One region of the Ureibacillus sp. FSL K6-3587 genome, then DNA from elsewhere that is predicted to be linked to it. Evidence: riboswitches for the same ligand, from Rfam matches in the RefSeq annotation. Region 1 holds a riboswitch; each other region holds the start of a gene.
What was found. Region 1 has a riboswitch for thiamine pyrophosphate ahead of thiO (glycine oxidase ThiO). Riboswitches for the same ligand answer to the same signal wherever they lie in the genome.
Positions count from the first base shown of each region.

Region 2: it holds a riboswitch for thiamine pyrophosphate, as region 1 does, so the genes downstream of both, thiC (phosphomethylpyrimidine synthase ThiC) here and thiO (glycine oxidase ThiO) in region 1, are expected to answer to the same signal.
Region 3: it holds a riboswitch for thiamine pyrophosphate, as region 1 does, so the genes downstream of both, tenA (thiaminase II) here and thiO (glycine oxidase ThiO) in region 1, are expected to answer to the same signal.

Region 1 covers NZ_CP151969.1:1,747,291-1,752,461, forward strand. Annotated here, with positions in the region: gene NSS77_RS08595 (ABC transporter permease) at 1-171, shown strand, start outside; gene ssuD (FMNH2-dependent alkanesulfonate monooxygenase) at 200-1,330, shown strand; gene thiO (glycine oxidase ThiO) at 1,432-2,568, opposite strand; TPP riboswitch at 2,687-2,794, opposite strand; gene NSS77_RS08610 (response regulator transcription factor) at 3,146-3,826, shown strand; gene NSS77_RS08615 (HAMP domain-containing sensor histidine kinase) at 3,816-5,150, shown strand.
Region 2 covers NZ_CP151969.1:2,005,957-2,011,127, reverse strand. Annotated here, with positions in the region: partial or broken gene NSS77_RS09960 (IS4 family transposase) at 1-531, shown strand, start outside; gene NSS77_RS09955 (hypothetical protein) at 743-928, opposite strand; gene thiC (phosphomethylpyrimidine synthase ThiC) at 906-2,627, opposite strand; TPP riboswitch at 2,779-2,893, opposite strand; gene NSS77_RS09945 (hypothetical protein) at 2,931-3,056, opposite strand; gene NSS77_RS09940 (hypothetical protein) at 3,040-3,165, opposite strand; gene NSS77_RS09935 (transposase) at 3,286-4,488, shown strand; gene NSS77_RS09930 (S8 family peptidase) at 4,681-5,171, opposite strand, start outside.
Region 3 covers NZ_CP151969.1:951,873-957,043, reverse strand. Annotated here, with positions in the region: gene NSS77_RS04700 (LLM class flavin-dependent oxidoreductase) at 1-589, shown strand, start outside; gene NSS77_RS04695 (thioredoxin family protein) at 831-1,148, opposite strand; gene NSS77_RS04690 (M23 family metallopeptidase) at 1,408-2,376, shown strand; TPP riboswitch at 2,600-2,701, shown strand; gene tenA (thiaminase II) at 2,808-3,494, shown strand; gene tenI (thiazole tautomerase TenI) at 3,520-4,167, shown strand; gene thiS (sulfur carrier protein ThiS) at 4,127-4,330, shown strand; gene NSS77_RS04670 (thiazole synthase) at 4,333-5,100, shown strand; gene NSS77_RS04665 (ThiF family adenylyltransferase) at 5,100-5,171, shown strand, end outside.

The DNA.
Region 1 (5,171 bases):
AGTTCCGGTGTCGGCTATATGATTATGGATGCACGGCAGTTTTCCCAGACAGATAAGGTGTTTGTCGGCATTATCATTTTCGGGGTGGTTGGTAAACTGACCGATTCCCTTGTCCGTTTATTGGAGAAAAAATTGCTGAAATGGCAAACCAACTTTGAAGGTGTTGAATAACAAATTCTTATAAAAAGGAGAGAGTGTGATGGACTTTTTCTGGTTTATTCCAACTTATGGAGACGGCAGATATTTAGCTACAACGAAAGGTGCACGCGAAACAAATTTCCCGTACATTAAACAAATAGCTCAAGCAGTTGATGAGCTTGGCTACGAAGGGGTATTAATACCGACGGGCAAGCCATGCAATGATCCGTGGGTGACAGCGTCAGCGCTGGCCACAGTTACGCAAAAATTGAAGTTTTTAATTGCGGTCCGTCCAGGGGTGATGAAACCGACTGTTGCGGCACGCATGACAGCGACACTCGATCAAATTTCAAACGGACGTTTATTGATTAACGTTGTTGCCGGAGGAGATCCGGTGGAGCTTGCAGGTGATGGCATCTTCGCTTCCCACGATGAACGATATGAAGTGACAGATGAATTTTTGGATATTTGGCGTGCTTTATTAGCTGGGGAAACAGTAAATTATGAAGGCAAACATTTAAAAGTGGAAGGCGGGGAAATCATGTTCCCTGGCATCCAAAAACCTCATCCTCCGATTTTCTTCGGAGGTTCATCTGATGCGGGAATCAAAGTGGCGGCAAAACATTCCGATGTGTACTTAACATGGGGGGAACCGCCTCAACAAGTGAAAGAGAAAATTGACAAAGTGCGTGAAGAAGCGGCAAAACATGGCCGTGAAGTGGAATTTGGATTGCGTGTCCATGTCATTGTCCGCGAAACGAATGAAGAAGCGTGGAAAGCTGCCAATGACCTAATTAAATATGTGGATGAGGATGCGATTCAAAAAGCGCAACAAGTGTTTAGCCGCTATGATTCCATCGGCCAAAAGAAAATGACGGAGTTAAACAAAGGGAATCGCAGCAATTTGGAGATATATCCAAATTTATGGGCAGGAGTCGGCCTTGTGCGCGGAGGCTGCGGAACAGCGATTGTCGGCGATCCGGAAACGGTGGCGGAACGCATTCGCGAATACCAGTCAATTGGAATTGATAAGTTTGTATTATCAGGCTATCCTCATTTGGAGGAAGCATATCAATTTGCTGAACTCGTGTTCCCGCTGCTCGGGTATAAGCAAGATAAACAATCAACCGGCGCTCCAAAAGGGGAAGTCGTTGGTTATGATTATACGGCCGAGAAATTGGCGCGGGTATAAACTTTACATGACAATTCAGTTTGCAAAAGCAAAGCGAATGGGGGAAGACAAAGGTTCCCTTCATTCGCTTTATTTTTTGAATATGTGGAGTGCAGGATACTTCAAGTGATTGGGGTTTCTGCTTTGTGCCGTGTCAGTGAAAACGGTGATAAATCGATTCCCGTTTCTTTCCGTTCAACCAAGTCCGCCATCAACTGACCGGTGATCGCGCAAAGTAAAATCCCGTTTCGGTAATGGCCGGCAGCGACAAACAATCCCCGCCGTTCCGGATGTTCCCCGAAGTATGGCAAGCCGTCTTTTGTCTGTGGCCGGATTCCGCTCCACGTGTTGATCCATTCCGCTTGTTGTATGTCCGGAATGAGGGTGGTCGCGCGGTGGAGCAAACTCATCACCCCGCCTGCTGACACACGCCGTTCAAATGTATCCGGAGTGGAGGTTGCGCCAATCAGCAATTGATTGCCCCGCTTCGGCACGATATAGCAGCCGTTTTTGGCAAATACGGTCGACTGCAGCAATGGAACATGAGTGCGCACCATGATGCATTCCCCTTTGACCGGGTACACAACAAGTGGAAGGCCGAGGGATGTACCGAGCCGCTCAGTCCAGGCACCGGCGGCGACGACAACAGCCTCGGCAGCAAACGTTCCAACCGTTGTATCCACGAGATGGATGCCTGCTTCGGACCGAATGTTTAATACTTCTGTATGTTCATACAATTGGGCGCCGGCTGAAATTGCAGCATATGCAAGGGCTGTGGCCAAGTCCGGGGCGCTTACTTGACCGTCTCCTTCAATATATATGGCACCAGCAATTGCTTCTTTTGCAAGAGACAGCTCCATTTCAACCGCTTCTTCATTCGTCAGCCACCGCACCGGTTCATCCGCACCGCGCCAGAATGCATAGTGGCGTTGAAGCTCTTCCGCCTCTTCCTCAGTGGCCGCTATTTTGATCATTCCCTTTTCAACAAGACCGATATCAATCCCCGTCCGCTCCCTCAACTCTTCCGCCAGGGACGGCATAAGGGCCCGGCTTTGCAAGGCGAGCGGCACGAGGGGACTTGGCGAGAAAAACTCCGATTGTGCTCCGAGCATACCGGCAGCAGCACGGGATGCTTCACAAGCCATTGTTCCTTTTTCTAAAATTGCGACGCGATGATGCCGTTTGGAAAGTTCAAAGGCGATCGCGGTACCAATCACTCCGCCGCCGACAATTACTGTGTCATAACGTTGTATAGTCATTGGATCCACTCCTTTTAATCAATTGCTTTGTTTTAAAACAAAAACGCCGCTTCCTTTACCAGAGTAAAGAAAGCGGCGTGAGTCTACAGCATCTCATAGCAACACCATGTCGACCATGTAAAACCCATCTCCACTTCCCTCCGCTGGTATTACCCAGATCAGGTGCTAAGGGTCTCAAAGGTACACTTTGATCTCAGCCTATCTAAAGGCACCCCTAGTGGATGTTTCACAATCACAATTTCCAATTTATGTTTATCATATCATGCACAAGCTGGTTGTCAACCAACTTTCTGCCCAATGTTTGCGCAGTCTTCCACAATCCGCTGTCATCAAACGATCGAATGAAAGTAAAACGGTTCGTAAAAGCCCATGGACCAGGAAGAAAGTGCGGGCGGAGCGATAATGAACGGCCAAAGTTTTAGAATGTGCAAGACCTTCGATATGGAGGCCATTTTTTTTATGTTTAAATATGAAAGACATTAAATAGCCTTAAAGTATATGGGAATTTTTCATTTTTTTTTCAGCCTTTTTTGATACGCTTGTATAAAAAGACTGTGCACAAGAAGGTGAAGGTCGAATGAATATCTTATTTGCTGAAGATGACGAGAATTTGGGAAAAATGGTCCATCATTTATTGCAAAAGGAATATGGCCGAGTGGATTGGGTGAAAGACGGCCAAAGCGCTTATGATTATTCCATATTCACCGATTATGACGTGATCATTTTGGATTGGATGATGCCTGGTATGAGCGGGCTTGAAGTATGTAAGCGCCTCAGAGAAAAAGGTTTTAAAGGTGGAATTTTGTTTTTGACAGCCAAAGATTCCGTTGAAGATGTGGTGGAAGGATTGGACTCGGGGGCTGATGATTATTTAGTGAAGCCTTTCAAATTCGAGGAGCTTGTGGCGAGACTCCGGGCATTGTCACGTAGAGTCGATAAGCCTTTTGAAGAAATTCTATCATTGGATGATCTGGAATTGAATTTATCCAATCATGTTGTAAAAAGAAATGGCAAAGTGATAGAACTTTCAAAGAAAGAATATGAGTTGCTGGAACTGTTGCTGCGCAATAAACACCAAGTGTTGACAAGGGAAATGATCATTGAAAGAATATGGGGATTTGATACAGATGTAACGGAAAACGCATTGGATGCGTTAGTGAAACTGCTTCGGAAAAAAGTGGACGAGCCGGGAAAACCATCGATCATCAAAAATGTGAGAGGCGTCGGCTACAAGTTGAGGGATAGCCATGGAAATTAATAAAGTGAAATTGAAGCTCACCTTGATTTATTCAGGATCCCTCCTGCTTATTTTAATGATGTTTATTTTCGTGCTGTATCTTTTTATTTCGAATGCGATCAATAAACAGGAGATTGAAGAACTGGAACGGTTTTATGAGAAGGAAAACCATGAATTTTTAGAAGAACTGTACAAAAAAAATTATATAAGAATCATACCGGAGAGTAAGCGTAAAAAGAGATTTTTCGAAGATTTTGAAGAAGAGGATTATGATGAAATCGACGAAGAATTTGAAGAGAATGAGCCGTTGAAATATCGACCGGAAAGGGATATTTTCTACTACGTATTGGATGAAAATTTTCAATTAATCGAAGGCGAAGGGACCGTCCAAGGTTTTGAAGAGTATTTTGAAACAGATTTCACCCCTCCATCTTCAAGAACCGTAAAAGAAATCGAATGGGATAAGGTCCATATCCTTTATATCTATTATCCCCTTCAAATGGATGACCGGTTGATCGGAAGCGTTGTTGTCGGAAAGGATATTACCGACGAAAAGCATTTGTTTCAACGAATTATTTGGATATTATTGTTTTTAACCATCTTTTTCAGTTTGCTTTTTGCTCTGGCAGGGAACTTCTTTGCCGGCCAGGCAATGAAACCGATTATAAAAGCATATGAGAAACAAAGAAAGTTCGTTTCTGATGCGTCCCACGAACTAAGAACACCTCTCAGTGTTTTTTATAGTTCCATTGATGTGTTGGCGAGTGAAGAAGAGGAACACTTGAGTCCATTTGGAAAACAAGTGTTGGAAGATGTGAAACAGGAAGCGGAAATGATGCATAAACTTTTGGACGATTTATTATTTTTGGCAAGACATGACCAAGGAAACTTTAAATTGGAACTGGAAGAATTCGATCTCTCTTCACAGGTTCATTCATTGCTGAACCGGTTCAAAAGAATTGTACCATCCCAATTGACACTTCAAGAAAATATACAGGACGGGATCCGGATCAAGGGAGATAAAGTAAGAATTCAACAGCTCCTTTATATATTGCTGGATAATGCCGCACGCTATACGAAAGAAGGATCCATCACATGCTCATTGGCCGAACAGGGAGAGAAAATCTTGTTAAGCGTGAAAGACACGGGAATCGGCATTTCTCCAAAGGATTTGCAACATATTTTTGAACGTTTTTACCGGGGAGATAAATCAAGAAAACGAAACGGAACAGGGCTGGGTCTATCCATTGCCAAAACAATTGTGGAAGCCCACGGAGGAGAAATCGAAGTGAAGAGTGAAGTCGGGAATGGGACAGAGTTTATAATTAAATTGAAGAAATATTAATTGCATATAAAATCAAAAGGT
Region 2 (5,171 bases), 260 kb from region 1:
TATACAAAGAAGCTTTATATGGCTTCATTTCTGAAATTACTGTTGTACGCTCAATTACATGAAACCGAGAGTTTGCGAGCTTTAAGTGACGCTGTTTTTTCTGAAGAATTACAACGTGCAACAGGTCTTCCATCGATTAGCTTTTCCCAATTAGGAAGACGAATCAATGCCATTCCAACGGTTTTCTTTCAATCGATTTTTCTTGATTTAGTGGCTCAAATTCATGAGAAAACACATTTTCAAAAGCGAAGAAAGCTGACAACGCCACTAAAAATCATTGATTCGAGTACGTTGCCACTGAATTTGACGAACCACAAATGGGCAGAGTTCCGAAAAACAAAATCGGGTGTAAAGCTTCACTTGCGTCTTGTATTCATGGAAAAAGGACTTTCTTATCCCGACAAGGCCGTACTGACAAACGCAATCGAACATGATCGTGGTCAATTAGAGATATTCATTGATGATTAAGAATGCCTGTACGTGTTCGATCGTGGATACTTAGATTATGAGCGATTTGACCGTATGACGGATGTGTTTTCGTTTTTTGCTAATTTTCCAGAAAAATAAAATCTGAAATTTCAAAACTTATTTATGCGACGCTAGTGATGTAATATATATATAAACTTAAAAGAAATGACTAAAAACAAAAATAAAAAAGCTAATCCATTTCCCGATTTCCACCCTGCAAAACGGGAGATGGATTAGCTATATATTTGACAATCCCCTTCACCCAATTACATATTCAATAATATAAAATCTCTATATAATGGCATTTGATACATTTTCGCATAAACGGTGTCTCAAAAAATGAATGCTGGCAATTTTTTTGAATATGGGCAATTTGCTGTTCCAATTTAAGAATTTTTTCCTTCAGTTCGGCAATGTCCTTTTGCAACTCTTGAACATTATCGATAGAGAGATGAGCCATTTTCGACAAACTCCTTCGCTTTTTGTTTCATCCCTTCTTCCCTCACCGTTTTTTGCAGCTCATGTGAAATTTTCATCGAGCAAAACTTCGGCCCGCACATTGAACAAAAATGCGCGACTTTCGCCCCTTCCGCCGGCAATGTTTCATCATGATATTCCCGAGCTCGATCTGGATCAAGCGAAAGGTTGAACTGATCGTTCCAACGAAACTCAAAGCGCGCTTTTGATAACGCGTCATCCCGCCGTTGAGCTCCCGGGTGCCCTTTTGCTAAATCGGCCGCGTGTGCTGCGATTTTATAAGCGATCACTCCTTCACGCACATCATCTTTATTCGGCAGCCCTAAATGCTCTTTTGGCGTCACGTAACAAAGCATCGCCGTTCCGTACGCGCCAATGATCGCCGCTCCAATCGCGGATGTAATGTGGTCATATCCCGGCGCGATATCGGTCGTAAGCGGTCCTAATGTGTAAAACGGCGCACCTTTACAAATTTCGATTTGCTTATCGACATTTTCTTTAATTTTATGCATCGGCACATGCCCTGGCCCTTCGATCATCACTTGCACATCATGCTTCCAAGCGATTTCCGTTAATTCTCCAAGCGTCTCCAATTCAGCAAACTGTGCTTCGTCATTCGCATCGGCAATCGAGCCTGGACGCAGCCCGTCTCCAAGCGATACTGCAATATCGTACGTTTTCAAAATCTCGCATATCTCTTCAAAATGCGTGTATAAGAAGTTTTCTTCATGGTGGGCTAAACACCATTGCGCCATAATCGAGCCGCCGCGTGAAACAATGCCAGTCGTTCGGTTTACCGTCATCGGTATGTAACGAAGCAGCACCCCCGCGTGAATCGTAAAATAGTCCACCCCTTGTTCCGCTTGTTCGATGAGCGTATCACGGTAAATTTCCCACGTTAAGTCTTCAACGACGCCGTTTACTTTTTCAAGCGCTTGATAAATCGGAACTGTCCCGACAGGCACAGGGGAATTGCGAATAATATATTCTCGTGTCGCATGAATGTGTTTTCCCGTCGATAAGTCCATAATCGTGTCTGCTCCCCAGCGCACCGCCCAAAGCATTTTTTCGACTTCTTCTTCAATGGATGATGTGACTACGGAATTACCAATATTCGCGTTAATTTTTACATGAAAACGACTCCCAATAATCATCGGTTCACTTTCCGGATGGTTAATATTCGAAGGAATAATCGCTCTTCCTTCGGCAACTTCTTGACGTACGATTTCCGGATCTATATTTTCGCGAATCGCAACAAATTCCATCTCCGGCGTAATAATCCCTCGTTTTGCATAATGCATTTGTGTTACAGTTTTTCCTTTTTTTGCGCGCAGTGGTTTTCTCTCGAAAGGCAGAGTAATCTCTGATTGCTTCTCATTACGGAATCCGTTATCTTCCGGTTTCACTGGACGCCCCTCGTATTCTTCAACGTCGCCTCTTTCTAAAATCCAGCGTTTTCTTAGCGGAGGCAATCCTTTTTGAATGTCCGGCTGAAAATCAGGATCGGTGTAAGGACCGCTTGTGTCATAAACACGAACAGGTTCATTTTCAATGATTCCTGTTTCTGTCTTTGTTGGACTTAACGTAATTCCTCTCATCGGTACACGAATATCCGATCTTGAACCTTCGACATATACCTTTTTACTCGCAGGAAATTGCATGAAAGATTTGATGTTTTGCATGTAACTCCTCTCCCTTAAAATAATGATTTAGGATCTGAAGTTACACCAAAACGCGGGGCAGAGATAGGAGAATATATGCGGAAATAAAAATCGGGTTCTCTAAGAGAACCCGATGGAACGCAAATAGCGAAACGTACGCAACAAACACATACACTCCCGCTATCTACTTCCCTACGCTGGTATAACCCAGATCAGGTTCAAAGGGTCAAAGAACTTAAGCGCGTTCTTTTCTCAGTCCAAGCTATTGGACTCCCCTAGTAGATAAGCGACAAACTTATTTAATTTTTCTTAATATTAACATACTTATAAAGCAATGTAAATACGCTTCCTTATACGGTAAACCGGTTTAACATTGTTTGCATATTTTCTGCCATTTTGCTTAACGATGATGCCGATGAAGCAATTTCCTCCATCAGCTTGTTTGGTCAATCACCAATTCCCCTACAAGATTCATTAAATATTCCAACCGCTCTACATCCACTCGAACCGTCGAAGAAATTTTCTTTTTTTGCTGGTTGGCCTTTTGTTTTTTGAGCATTTTGCACATTTTTCAACCCAAGAGCCATAAGGTTTTCTAAAGCATAAAAAAGGACTTCACCCCTTATTTGTAGAATTTTGAAGTGACCAAACCACAAAAATCCATAAGGAGGAAGTCACTTTGTATATTCTACAAGAAAGTCTATTTTCCTTTGAAGAATTGCAAATTTTAGAGTCAAAAGAGAAATTACCGATCTTTTTTAGTGCTCTAGATTTGCGTCCTTATGCTAAACAATTGAAAAGTTCTTCACCCCAAGGGGCTGAAGGACATTCCAAAGAAGGGATATTAAGGGCTCTTATCGCTGCCCCATTAGAAGGTATTGATACTTTTACTTCTCTTCACAATCGATTAAAAAATGACCTGCGTTTTCGTTACCAATGTGGTTTAGATATTAGCAGGCCTGCACCATCCATCTCTACTCTTAGCCGAGTATTTTCTTCACTAACCAAAACTGGACTTGTGAAAAGAATCTTTCAAGATCTCGTCCAGTTAGCTCAAGAGGAAGGAGTAATTGATGGAAAACATCAGGCTATCGACAGTGCCGCCATTGATGCTTATGAAAAGAAGCAGCCTAAGAAGCGAAGTGAACAAACAGGCAACGCCAATTGGGGGGCAAAGTTTGATTCCTTCGGTAATAAAATTACTTGGTTTGGCTATAAGATGCATCTTTCCGTTGACACCAAAAGTGAATTACCAATGGCGATTGAAGTAACCCCTGCTCATATCAACGATGGGGATGTCGCACCACAATTAATTGAACAAGTAAAGAGTTGTACAAACTCTAAAATTGATTTCCTGATAATGGATGGTGGGTACGACCAGCTAAAAAACTACGAATCCGCCAAGAACATCGGGGCTCAAGCTATTATTCCACTCAATTTGCGTAATGAAAAGGAGCCTCCCGAAGGAATTGCCTCCAATGGAACCCCACGCTGTTCGATGGGGTACGAAATGACTTATTGGGGCGCCAATAAGGATCAGCTCAAATTCAGATGTCCACACGCAACCGGAAAAGTGGATTGCCCATTAGGAATGGCAGCCTGTTCATCCTCCAACTATGGAATGGTAGTAAAAATTAACGTGAATAAGGATCTTCGCCGGTACTCTAATCCACACCGCGATTCCAAACGTTGGAAAGAACTTTACAATGAGCGAACCAGTGTAGAACGGTGCAATTCAAGAATGAAAAGTTATCTTACAGCGAACTCCCTGCATGTGTGGGGAATCGATAAAGTAAAAACTCATATTTACTTGAACGCCATCGTATTACTGGTTTCAGCTCTCGCAATGGCAAAAGAGAGTAAAAAGCAACAAACCGCTTAAAAAATTTTTAAAGCGAAAAATTCTGCAAGTACGCCCAAAAAAGGACAAACAGAATATTTGTAAACCAAAGATACAAAATACCCCAATTTATTTGGGTTTCTTTTAAAACTCTTTTTAATAAAAATCTAATTTTGCAAAACTCTCAATTATAAATAATATGTAAATTATACCATTATTATACAAATATTTGTACTATTTTTTGAAATTTTTACATATCTTAAAAGCCTCTTCTAAATTGAAGATCCTATATCCGTCAGGAGTTTTTTTGATAGAAGATTGTATGATTATCTCTCTTAAATCTTTATTATCTAATAAAGGATTATAGCTTAAGAGTAATGCTAGGCCTCCGGCAACATGAGCTGCAGCTAAAGATGTACCGCTTCTTATAGTATAGTTACCGTCTATAGATGTACTTAATATTTTGTGTCCTGGTGCCATAACCGTGAGTTCTTTTCCAGTATTAGAGCCAACCCACCTCTCATTATTTTCAGTTATTGCCCCTACAGCAATAACTTCTTCGTATTTTGCGGGATATGTAATAGAGTTGTTTGATAGAGCAGTATTTCCAGTAGATGCAATAAGAGTAATATTTTCTGAATCAGCTTTCTTAATAGCTTCTTTTAATATACGTGAATCTTTACTTCCACCAAAACTCATGAGAATAATATCTATATCATTATTAA
Region 3 (5,171 bases), 800 kb from region 1:
TCTGAAAGGACGTCTGGCAAAATACGGACGAAATCCGGAAGAATTGCTAATTATGCCGGGTGTCTATATTACGGTAGCAAAAACGGAAGAAGAAGCGGTTGCAAAACGGAAAGAATTGGATCAATATATTCATCCAAAGGCCGGGTTAAAGTATTTATCCCATTTCTTCGGAGCGGATTTAACACGTTATCATATCGATGATCCACTTCCGGAACATTTCGATGGGGAGGATAAGACAAATCCGCGCATCCGTGCGAACATTGTGCGAAATATCGCCAAACGTCAAAATTTAAAAACCATTCGTGAGCTATACGAATTTATCGCAGGGGCCCGCGGACATCGTGAAATTGTTGGTACACCGGAGCAAATTGCCGATCAATTGCAAGAATGGTTTGAGCAGGGAGCCGCAGATGGATTCAATGTGATGGCGCCGACTTTCCCGGATGGACTTAACGATATTGTTGACCTGGTTATTCCGGAATTGCAACGCAGAGGCTTATTCCGGACTGAATATGAAGGAACAACTTTACGCGAGAATTTAGGATTAAAAAATCCTGCACGTACGGTAATTGAAAACGTGAAAGGTTAATGGATGATTTTCCCTACTAAATGGCTCACTAGGAAACTGGAGGCCATTTTTTTATTGAATGGGGTTTTCTTATTGTTGAAAAAATGGGAAGGGAATTTCCTGATTGCCGGATTTGCGGTTTGCATAGTGGATGTGCAATAACAATTATGAATGAGGTTCAGTGACGCTTATGGTATATAAGAAAAAAATATCCCACAGAAAGCCATATACTGCTATTCCGTGGGATTGGTTATGTAAAACCTTAAAGAGGTAACCCATCAATAAAGTTTTCAATTTCCTCTTGCGTTTTTCTGTCCCGGCTAACGAAACGCCCAATTTCTTCCCCTTTATTGTAGGCAATGAAACTTGGAATTCCAAAAACGTCCAGTTCGCCGCATAAATCAATAAATTCATCCCGATCTACTTTTACAAAAGTATATTGAGCATATTTTTCTTCGATGGCAGGAAGAAATGGTTTAATAAATACGCAGTCTTTGCACCAATCTGCAGAAAACACAAATATGATGCGCTCTTCGTTTTTCAGTTCATGAAATTGTTCAACGGATTGCAATGATTGCATTTATGACTCCCCCAAATATAAATATTATGATAAATGGTATCATATCATAATATTTACTACAAAACAAACAGATTTACTCTGAATATATAGGTGGGGAATTCCATTATGCTTAACATGAGTTGTTAAGCGTTTTTTATGTTAAAAAATCTTTGCATTTAATAAAAATTTTTCATCCCATAAAGGACTCATGGTTTGAAAAAAACGGGATATTCTAAGGGGGAAAGGAGGATTGATTTTGGTCCGAAAAATAATTCTCTCCTTGGTTCTTGCGCTTGCATGTTTAACGGCCTTTTCCTCTTTTGCAAACGCAAGCGAACATAAGGAAGATGTGTACAATGAGCGGATGAATTTGTATAAAAGCTATGAAACGCCATTTGTTCCCTGGTATCGTTTGGCGGCTGTCGATCAATATGAACGGAATATTCAGGAAGTGCGAAAGGATATTCCAAAGCGGGAAAGCGCCATCGCCATTCATTTTTCCCATGAATTCTGGGCAGGTGAACTGAATCCTGACACAGATGACACTACGCCGTTTACCATTCAGTATTTTGGCGGCAAGGGTCTTGATGGGAACGGCGATGGCAAAGCCGATCGGAATGATGACCAAGATATTTTATTTACGATGGCCACCTATTTAGGGAAATTTGGCCCATCGGAAGAAGATTTTAAAACGGCTTTATGGGAATATTACAAAGATGAAAAAATCATCAATCAAATTATAACTATTCAAACGCTTTATAAACATTTCAATACAATTCAATTGGACAAGCATATTTTTCCCCTCCCGGTCCGTGGATACAATTACAGTTATAAAGGGACTTGGGGTGCCAGCAGGGGATGGGGCGGAAGACGAATCCATGAAGGAACGGATATTTTTGCCGGTTATGGCACACCGGTTTTATCTACGTCTTATGGCGTTGTTGAAGTAATGGGTTGGAACCAATTTGGCGGTTGGCGGGTCGGCATCCGGGATCATCATAATACTTATCATTATTATGCTCATTTGGCGTATTTCAATAAAGAGTTGAAGGTGGGCGACATCGTGGAGCCTGGAACCATTCTTGGCGGTGTTGGAAGTTCGGGATATGGGAAGGAAGGAACGAGCGGCAAATTCCCTCCGCATTTGCATTATGGCATGTATAAATTCAACGGGCGGACTGAATGGGCTTTTGACCCGTATCCGCATCTTTTGCAATGGGAAAAGCAGACGAAGCAGGAACGCAAATAATAAGGTTGCTTTAGCGTGCCATTCGCTAGGGCAACTTTTTTGTTGCGAGAACATTTTGATAAAAGCCGCAAGGGATCTGTTGAAAATGCAAGTCCTCCAGCATCTCCTTGGATTTATCCAAAGTCGCAAAGTCTTGAAAAAAATTCCAAATAAATTATCCATTTTATCCTATTGAAATATTTTCTTGCCCATGTCACAATGATTGTAATTTCATAGTGCATTATCCAATCACTAGGGGTGCTTGTTTTAGCTGAGAGAGGCATTGCCTCAACCCTTTGAACCTGCACTAGGTAATGCTAGCGAAGGGAAGTGGTTGCTGGGACTCGTATTGTCTTTTTATGTTTTTTTACAGTTTGCCGATTTCGGGTTTTCAAGCCACTTCTTTCAGGAAGTGGCTTTTTTTCATGAACAAAAAAAGATGGGGGATAGGAATGCAATTCACAGATCGACTTTTTGAAAAGTATCATACCGTTTGGAGAAAAAATCATGAACATCCTTTTGTGAAAGAGTTGGGAGCAGGAACACTGGATCCTGACAAGTTCCGTTTTTACATGATCCAAGATTATTTATACTTAATCGATTATTCCAAATTGTTTGCATTAGGTGCTGTGAAAGCGCCAAATCTCGAAGTGATGACGGTGTTTGCCAACCTGCTTTATTACACGATGAATGAGGAAATGGCGTTGCACAGAAAATATGCCAGCCGTTTTGGAATCACGGAAAAAGAGTTGGAAGAGGCAAAACATTCCCCGGTAACCCTTGCTTACACCCACTACATGTTGGCGGTTGCCCAAAACGGCTCCATCGCCGAATTGGCAGCTGCCCATTTGGCTTGTGCATGGAGCTATTGGGAGATTGGATGTGAATTGGCTGAAATCCCGGGGGCAAAAAATCATGAATTATACGGCGATTGGGTAAAAACGTACAGTTCAGAAGAGTTTGGCCAGTCTGCGCAATGGAATCTCGATTTGCTCAATCAATTGGCGGAAGGAAAGCCGGAATCCGAACTTCAACGGCTGGAAGAAATCTTTTTAAATACAACCCGATTTGAATACATGTTCTGGGATATGGCTTATCATCAACAAATGTGGCCGATGGATGAACAGGTGACTGCATAATTTTTTGCGAAGGGAAGTCGTTTGGTTGGAACTGCACATAATCACCGATGGGAAAAAGACAAATGAAGAGTTGAAGGAAATCATCACATCGGTTTCTGCCGTTGTGGATTACATTCATATACGCGAAAAAAATAAATCGCCCCATGAGATTGTTGCTCTAGTAGAGGAGTTACTAAAGGCAGGGGTGCCGAAAGAAAAGCTTGTCATCAATGACCGGCTGGATATTGCTCTTGTGACTGGAATTCCGAATGTGCATCTGCCAGGGAAGGGGCTTCCGGTAGAAAAGGTCAAAACGGCATTTCCACATATGAAAGTGGGGGTCAGCATCCATTCCCTTGAAGAAGCGGAAAGAGCGGAAGAAGCAGGAGCTGATTACTGTTTATTCGGCCATGTTTTTGAAACGGACAGCAAAAAGGGATTAACGGGAAGAGGAACGGGTGCCCTTGGTGTAATTGTTGAACATGTAAAGATTCCAGTGATTGCCATCGGCGGAATTACTCCTGAGAATGCCGGAAAAGTGCTGGAGAAAAAAGTGGGCGGCATTGCAGTGATGTCTTACATTTTCTCATCGAAACACCCAAAAGAAGCGGCAACCCGTTTAAAACAAGTGTCAAAGGGGAAGGGGGATGACGTTGCAACTTTATATCAATGGACAGAAGACGGAAGTGGATAACAATGTGAAAAATGTGGCAGATTTGCTGAAGTCTTTTCAATTGCAAGGACGGATTGTCGTTGTTGAACAGAATGGAAAAATTATACTGAAAGAGCAATATGACAAACAGCCGGTAAATGATGGCGACAAAATCGAAATCGTCCATTTTGTTGGAGGGGGATAAACATGTTAAAAATTGCAGATAAAGTATTCCAATCAAGATTATTGCTAGGTACAGGGAAGTTCCCGAATTTTGAGGTCCAAAAGGAAGCGGTGGAAGCATCCGGAGCGGAAATTTTGACTTTTGCCGTAAGAAGAATGAATATTTATGAACCGTCACAGCCGAATTTTCTGGAAATGCTCGATCTTTCAAAATACACCCTCCTGCCGAATACTGCCGGGGCAAAAACGGCGGAAGAAGCGGTGAGGATCGCAAGACTCGCCAAAGCATCAGGACTGTGCGACATGGTGAAAGTGGAAGTCATTGGGGATGATAAAACCCTTCTTCCGGATCCGGTTGAAACACTAAAAGCTTCAGAAATGTTATTGGAAGAAGGTTTCATTGTCCTTCCTTATACTTCCGATGATGTAGTCTTAGCGAAGAGACTCGAAGAATTGGGGGTGCATGCCATCATGCCGGGCGCTTCACCCATTGGTTCAGGGCAAGGGATTGTGAATCCGCTGAATCTCTCCCTCATCATTGAGCAGGCGGGTATTCCGGTCATAGTGGATGCGGGAATCGGCTCGCCTGCGGATTGTGCCATTGCGATGGAGTTGGGGGCAGATGGCATCTTATTGAATTCAGCGGTGTCCGGGGCAAAAGATCCGGTGAAAATGGCAAAGGCCATGAAGCTGGCCATCGAAGCGGGAAGACTTGGATATGAAGCTGGCAGAATTCCGAAAAAACGGTATGCTGTTGCCTCCAGTCCAATAGAAGGGATGCTTCTTTCCTAATGGAACGGTATTCCCGGCAACGGTTGTTTTCCCCTATTGGTGAGGAAGGACAGAAGAAATTATTGGAAAGC